2 linked regions of the Pleurocapsa sp. PCC 7327 genome follow. Each later gene encodes a partner of the first gene's protein in a complex. Links are inferred from orthologs where the notes say so. Each region holds a gene or a part of one and is shown in the gene's direction. Other genes may lie near its edges.

Evidence for each region. Proteins that work in one complex are often made in the same cells at the same time.
Region 2: the proteins of carB (region 1) and carA are in contact, whole or in part, in a solved structure (PDB 1KEE), measured with the Escherichia coli proteins. The link is inferred for Pleurocapsa sp. PCC 7327 from one-to-one orthologs.

The regions. Positions count from the first base shown.
Region 1 is NC_019689.1:4,142,244-4,146,413, forward strand. The notes cover bases 125-3,968. They hold carB (carbamoyl-phosphate synthase large subunit), read left to right. Parts: upstream 125-492; coding sequence 493-3,768; downstream 3,769-3,968. Other genes in these bases: PLE7327_RS18725 (hypothetical protein), read left to right, coding at 125-181; PLE7327_RS24965 (hypothetical protein), read left to right, coding at 178-351; PLE7327_RS18735 (CAP domain-containing protein), read right to left, coding at 3,896-3,968. Outside these bases: more of PLE7327_RS18725, read left to right, coding at 1-124; more of PLE7327_RS18735, read right to left, coding at 3,969-4,170. UniProt on the Escherichia coli protein: Large subunit of the glutamine-dependent carbamoyl phosphate synthetase (CPSase).
Region 2 is NC_019689.1:3,163,534-3,166,844, forward strand. The notes cover bases 78-3,062. They hold carA (glutamine-hydrolyzing carbamoyl-phosphate synthase small subunit), read left to right. Parts: upstream 78-983; coding sequence 984-2,141; downstream 2,142-3,062. Other genes in these bases: PLE7327_RS14175 (helix-turn-helix domain-containing protein), read right to left, coding at 78-787; PLE7327_RS14185 (STAS domain-containing protein), read left to right, coding at 2,343-2,690; PLE7327_RS14190 (ribonuclease III domain-containing protein), read left to right, coding at 2,865-3,062. Also shown: more of PLE7327_RS14175, read right to left, coding at 1-77; more of PLE7327_RS14190, read left to right, coding at 3,063-3,251; 23S rRNA (guanosine(2251)-2'-O)-methyltransferase RlmB, read left to right, coding at 3,289-3,311. UniProt on the Escherichia coli protein: Small subunit of the glutamine-dependent carbamoyl phosphate synthetase (CPSase).

The DNA.
Region 1 (4,170 bases):
TTTTGTCAATATTCAAAGAAGTAGACTTCAGATAATTGTTAATGAGATTAATGTCATAGACGTGGCAACTTATGAAGAATTTAAAGAGGTAGCAGGAAAATTAGATCGCGAATTAGAGCTAATTTTAGAAACTAAAAGCATTTTTTCTGGCATAATTACAGGTTTGAAGAAATTAAAGTGAAGCGACCAGATTTCCAACAAGAGCCACTAGAAATTTTAAAAAAAATTGACGATCTAATTGCATTGGGCGAACAAAAATTAGAAGAAATAGACAATGAAATGTCAAATATTGAGAAAGAATTGAAGCGAAAAGCAAAAACCAAGCCAAAAGTAGAACAGCCTTCTCGATAAAATTTTCAGAGGCGATCGCAGTTTTGAGCGCTATTTTAGAGATCGAGTCATTAAACCTACATAAAGCTTTCGGCATTAGTCGTACCAAGAACCTATACAATGATCTGGGTTTAATTTCTCTCACTCAACGAGACACATCCTATGCCACGCCGCGACGATATACGTAAAATCCTGCTTCTAGGTTCGGGTCCGATTGTTATCGGACAAGCCTGCGAATTTGACTATTCTGGCACACAAGCTTGTAAAGCGCTTCGAGAAGAAGGCTATGAAGTCGTGTTGGTCAACTCCAATCCCGCTACAATTATGACCGACCCGGAAACGGCAGATCGAACGTATGTAGAACCGCTAACGCCAGAAATCGTTGAAAAGGTCATTGCCAAAGAAAAACCAGATGCTTTACTGCCGACGATGGGGGGACAAACGGCATTAAACATAGCCGTGGCATTGGCAAAAAGTGGCGTACTGGAAAAGTATAACCTTGAGTTAATCGGGGCAAAGCTGGACGCGATCGAAAAGGCAGAAGATAGGGAACTGTTTAAAAAAGCCATGCAGCGCATCGGCGTTCCCGTCTGTCCGTCAGGAATCGCTAACAATATTGAGGAAGCAAAAGCGATCGCGCAAGAAATCGGTTCCTATCCTTTAATTATTCGTCCTGCTTTTACTCTCGGCGGTACTGGCGGCGGCATCGCCTACAACCAGGAAGAATACGAACAGATGGCGCAATACGGAATCGATGCGTCTCCCGTCTCGCAAATTTTAGTCGAGAAATCCCTTCTAGGTTGGAAAGAATACGAACTAGAAGTCATGCGCGACTTGGCAGATAATGTCGTCATTATCTGTTCGATTGAAAATATCGATCCGATGGGCGTACATACGGGAGATTCGATTACCGTCGCCCCCGCCCAAACTCTGACGGATAAAGAATATCAGCGCCTGCGGGATTATTCTAAAGCGATTATTCGGGAGATTGGCGTAGAAACGGGCGGATCGAACATTCAATTCGCCGTCAATCCCGTCAACGGCGAGGTCATCGTCATCGAAATGAATCCCCGCGTGTCTCGATCCTCTGCCCTAGCATCGAAAGCGACGGGATTCCCGATCGCTAAATTTGCAGCGAAGTTAGCAGTGGGCTATACTCTCGATGAAATTCCCAACGATATTACCAAGAAAACCCCAGCTTCCTTTGAACCGACCATTGATTACGTCGTCACCAAAATCCCCCGTTTCGCCTTTGAAAAATTCCCAGGCGCACAAGCTATCCTGACGACTCAGATGAAGTCGGTAGGCGAGGCAATGGCAATCGGACGCACCTTCCAAGAATCTTTTCAAAAAGCCTTGCGATCGCTAGAAATTGGTCGTTTTGGCTTCGGTTGCGACAGACAGGAAACCCTCCCTTCTCTCTCCCAAATTCGGGCAAATCTGAGAACGCCCAATCCAGAGAGAATCTTTACCATCCATCACGCCTTCCATTTGGGAATGACGGTGGAAGAACTTTACGAACTTACCGCGATCGATCCTTGGTTTTTGGACAAAATGCAGGAACTTGTAGAAACCGAGAAGTTTCTCAAGCGGACTCCCCTGCACGAAATTACCAAAGAACAAATGCAGTTTATCAAACAGCAAGGATTTAGCGATCGCCAAATCGCCTTTGCGACGAAAACCTCAGAAGACCAAGTGAGAGGTTATCGCAAGCATTTAGGCGTTATCCCAGTCTACAAACTCGTCGATACTTGCGCGGCAGAATTTGAAGCCTTCACGCCTTATTATTACTCTAGCTACGAACCCGAAGAATCGGAAGTCAGATCCTCTGAGAAGCGCAAAGTCATGATTCTCGGCGGAGGACCAAACCGCATCGGACAGGGAATCGAGTTTGACTACTGCTGCTGTCACGCTTCCTTTTCTCTGAGAAATGCAGGGTTCGAGACGATCATGGTCAACTCTAACCCAGAAACTGTTTCTACCGATTACGATACGAGCGATCGCCTTTACTTTGAACCCCTCACCAAAGAAGATGTCCTCAATATCATCGAAGCAGAACGTCCCGAAGGCATTATCGTTCAATTCGGCGGTCAAACGCCCCTCAAATTAGCCGTTCCCTTGCAGGAATACCTAGATGAAAGAGAAGCCAATGGGGCTGATTTCGTGCCCAAAATCTGGGGAACGTCACCGGATTCGATCGATATCGCTGAAGATAGGGAACGATTCGAGCAAATTTTGCGCCAATTAAATATTAGCCAACCGCCTAACGGAATCGCCCGCAGCTACCAAGAATCCCTCTCAATCGCCGGACGAATTGGCTATCCGGTGGTAGTACGTCCTTCCTATGTCTTAGGCGGACGGGCAATGGAAATCGTCTATTCTGACGACGATCTGCAACGATACATGACCTATGCAGTTCAGGTAGAACCCGACCGCCCCATTTTGATCGATAAGTTCCTTGAAAATGCGATCGAAGTCGATGTCGATGCGCTATGCGATTCTACGGGGAAAGTCATCATCGGCGGCATTATGGAACACATCGAAGAAGCGGGGGTTCATTCTGGCGACTCTGCCTGTTCGATTCCTTTTACCTCTTTAGCCAATAGCGCGATCGATACCATTCGTCAGTGGACAGTCAAACTCGCCCAGGCGCTCAAAGTGGTAGGGTTGATTAATATTCAGTATGCCGTACAAGGGGAACGAGTCTATATTCTAGAAGCCAACCCTCGCGCCTCTCGTACCGTTCCTTACGTTTCCAAGGCGACGGGGATTCCTTTAGCCAAGTTTGCTTCTCTCGTCATGTCTGGGAAAACCCTAGAATCGCTAGGCGTTACCTCTGAGTATATTCCTCACCATATCGCTGTTAAAGAGGCTGTATTGCCCTTCGAGAAGTTTCCGGGGACGGATACTCTACTCGGTCCAGAAATGCGGTCTACGGGCGAAGTAATGGGCATTGACAGCGATTTTGGCAGGGCATTTGCCAAGGCAGAAATTGCCGCGGGCGTTCGTCTCGCTACAACAGGAACGGTATTTGTTTCGATGAGCGATCGCGATAAAGTAGCATCGGTTCCTGTCGTTAAGAACCTCATCGATTTAGGATTTAGAGTAGTCGCGACAGCGGGAACGCGCAAAGTCTTGCTAGAAAATGGAATCGATAATGTGGAATTAGTCCTCAAACTCCACGAAGGTCGTCCCCACGTAATTGACTGGATCAAAAACAATTGGATTCAATTCATCATTAATACTCCCAATGGAGAAGAATCCCACACCGATGCGCGCCTAATTCGTCGCACGGCATTGGATTATAAGTTGCCAATTATCACTACTCTCGCTGGTGCCAAGGCAACTGTAGCAGCTATTCGTTCTTTACAGTCCGAACCTTTAGACGTAAAGGCGTTGCAGGATTATATCGCTGGGAACGGTCAATCTGTGGGATAAGCGTTGCCCATCTTCCCGCATCTTATGGTTTTATCGATCTAATATCGGGAATTTCTCTTCCGTCGGAGTGACAACAGAAGAGAAATTCCCGATCGCTGTAGGCATTATACGCCTATTAACTTATCGGCTAAACGTAATTGAAGGAATTACTTTCAAGAGAAAGGTTGCTGGTATTTTGTACCACGGCAATCAGTTCGTCTTGACCCGTCGTTTTTAGGTAAATTGCCGTACCTGCGGGCAATCCTTGCGGAGCAGATCCCAAGGCATAATTACTCGCACTACCCTTAAGTTGAATGATATCACCCTCAGCTTGGCTAAAATCTTGAATCAGAGCATAATCTGCCTGACCCAGAGTATTATTTTGACCGTCGTTGTAGTAGACATTATTGCTATCGCCTAGCC
Region 2 (3,311 bases), 980 kb from region 1 along the record:
TTGCTTGCAGATAGGCGCTAGTTTTATGAAGCATGTGACCGTCGGGAACTTTAATAACTCGTTGAGAGCGATTAGAAAAACGTCTTGCCACTCGATGATTATCAAAAACGGGAAGCGTTTTTTGCTGAAATTCTTCAGCTGGAATTTTACCGAGGTCGGCAAAATCTTTTAAGGGTCGAGTAATTAACTCAGCAGCGCGATCGATCACCAAATAACAAGTTTTTGGGAACGCAGCTGCTGATAAAGGTAACACTTGAATCTTAACTTTAGGCGAAATGGATGGGGTATAAGCTGTCTCTACTTCTTCCTCTTCCCAATCTTCGTAGTCTTCCTCTTCTAACTCGTCTTCATCTTCATCGAGACCAACTAAATCTTCTCCAATAATTTCTCCTAAAGCAACTACCTCGCCAACAGGGGCAACGGTTTCACTGTTAAAGAATTCTTCGGCTTTTGGAGTCGAAATCGTCCACTCTTGCAAAGGAGCCGCTTTATCTTCAGGGGGGAAGCTTTCCGCAACCTCTGAGCGCGGAGGAGTGGTTTTGACGGGTTCGACTGCTTTTTCTTCGCTAGCAGCGAGAGGGATTGGCTTTCCGGGCGTTCTTGCCAAGCGTTTTTGCTGGATCAGATCTTCGTATTCTGCCTCAGATAAATGACTTTTGAGGAAGCGACTGATCGTCGAGCTGCTCACCCCATAGCGATCGGCTAAGGTAGAGGTAGTCTCCTCCGTTTGCCGATAAAGCTTAAGAATTTCTTGTTTATCCTCGTCAGTCAATTTTCTGGGACTCATACGGTTTATTCGCCCTTTTAGGGATTGAGACTCTGCCTCTTTGAGCTAGTTGCGATCTGCTATGATTATTGCGATCGCAAAAAGTTTGTCAATCGGGCAAACTTTATCGATAGATTAAATTGGCCATCTATTCTAGTCTATCGCTCGCCGCCCAAAAATATAATGATAGCTTATTAGCAAATTAATCTGAATGTCTATGCCAATTGCAGAGGCTAAGCCAGCCCTATTAGTTCTTGCCGACGGAACTTCCTATCGAGGATGGTCGTTCGGCGCTACGGGAACGGCAGTCGGAGAAGTGGTATTTAACACCGGAATGACTGGCTATCAGGAAGTGTTAACCGATCCCAGCTACTGCGGTCAACTCGTTACCTTTACCTACCCGGAGTTAGGTAACGTAGGAGTCAACCCGGAAGACGAAGAATCCAATCGCCCCCATGTCAAAGCCGTCATCGCTCGCAACATCACCTATCGCCCCAGTAACTGGCGGGCAACTAAATCCTTACCAGACTATCTCGTCGAATATGATATCCCTGGGATCTACGGCGTGGATACCCGTGCCATAACGCGCAAGATTCGCTCTGTCGGCGCGATGAATGGCAGCGTTTCCTCTGAAATTCTCGACCCTCAAACGTTATTGCGCCAGGTGCAGGCGGCGCCGAGTATGGCGGGATTGAATTTGGTTAAAGAAGTTACCACTCGAGAAGTCTACGAATGGACTAACCCAACCGCTCCCTATTGGGAGTTTCGTCCCCTTAATGGCGATGGAGACAGAGAAACCCTGACGGTCGTCGCGATAGATTTCGGCATCAAACGAAATATTCTGCGCCGTTTGGCCAGTTATGGCTGTCGCGTCATCGTCGTTCCCGCCGATACAACCGTAGAAGCAATCCTCAAATACCATCCCGATGGCATTTTCCTCTCCAACGGTCCCGGAGATCCGGCAGCAAATGCCGAGGGAATTGAAACGACCAGAGCGCTTCTAGAATTAGGTATGCCTACCTTTGGCATTTGTATGGGACACCAAATTTTGGGGTTATCTCTAGGGGCAAAAACCTTTAAGCTGAAGTTTGGACATCGGGGATTGAATCAACCGGCGGGTTTGTGCCAACAGGTAGAAATTACTAGCCAAAATCATGGGTTTGCGGTTAGTGCTGATACCTTAAATCCAGAGGTAGAAATTACCCACTTGAATTTAAACGATCGCACGGTAGCGGGATTGCGCCATAAATCGTTACCTTTCTTTTCGGTGCAGTATCATCCAGAAGCCAGTCCCGGTCCCCACGACGCTGACTATTTATTCGAGCAGTTTGTAAAATTAATGAAAGAGAAACGCGCTAGGAGCGGCGATCGGTAGAGACGCGAGCGGCAGGCAGTAATCTCTCTATCGAGAGAGGTCGTGCGGGATTAATGACTGATTAGCGATTTTTACCGCGCCGTCCCCGCTAAATTCAAAATTTAGAATTGATAACTGAGAATTCAGACTGCGCTATACTATAGCATTGACCTGTTAACCCTATGATTACTAAGGAGGGAAGCTATTCCTGAGCAACTAAACTTGACCGTCAGTTTGAGAGGAACTCGTGAAGTCAAGGACAACTACCAAATCTTTCGTCTGACTGGTTTGTTAGATGCTTTTTCCGAACCGACTTTTCGGAAAGTCCTCAGCACTTATATCGATGAAGGTCCCAAGAATGTTATCTTAGTCCTCTCGCAAATCGACTTCATCGACAGTTCTGGTTTGGGCGCTCTCGTTCAGCTCGTCAAGCAAGCAAAAACGGGAGGAGGCAGCCTGCAAATCGTTACCAATCCCCGCGTTACCCAGACGGTGAAACTCGTTCGTCTCGAAAATTTTCTCTCTCTTCAACCTTCGGTAGAGGCAGCGATCGCTAATGTCACAAAATAGCTACCCTAGAAAAAGAAGGAGTCGCGACGATCGGCAATCTCCTAATGTCCTCGCGGGCAGGAAGTTGAAGAGTCATGAAAAAAATCGAGGTCAACGATAGGGGTGGACGTACAGCAGTCAAAGTGGAATCCAGCTAATCTCGTGTTCGTCCCTGGGGCAGATGTTGGCTGTGAAATTGCCTGTACCGATGTCGATCGCGCGTATCTAATCGGTCAATTGTCGCCAGCATCGCTAGCTTACATTGGGGATGCAGTCTACGAATTGTACGTGCGAACTCGCTATCTGCTGCCTCCAAAACGGTTATCCGATTACCACGATCGTGTGGTTGCTCAAGTTCGAGCAGAAAGCCAAGCAGCTTGTTTGCGCGTGCTAGAATCTTATCTCACTGACGAGGAACGGGAAATATTAAGGCGCGGGCGTAATGCTGCGACGGGAAAACCTCGCCGTTTATCGCCCGAACTCCATCAACAAGCAACGAGTTTAGAAACTTTGATTGGATATCTTTATCTTCAGAATCCCCAACGTTTAAATGAATTATTAGAACACCTTAATTTAGAGTAGATTTCTCAAAAAAAATTATTATTTCTTAACAAAAAAAATGGCTCAAAAGAAACGCCAATC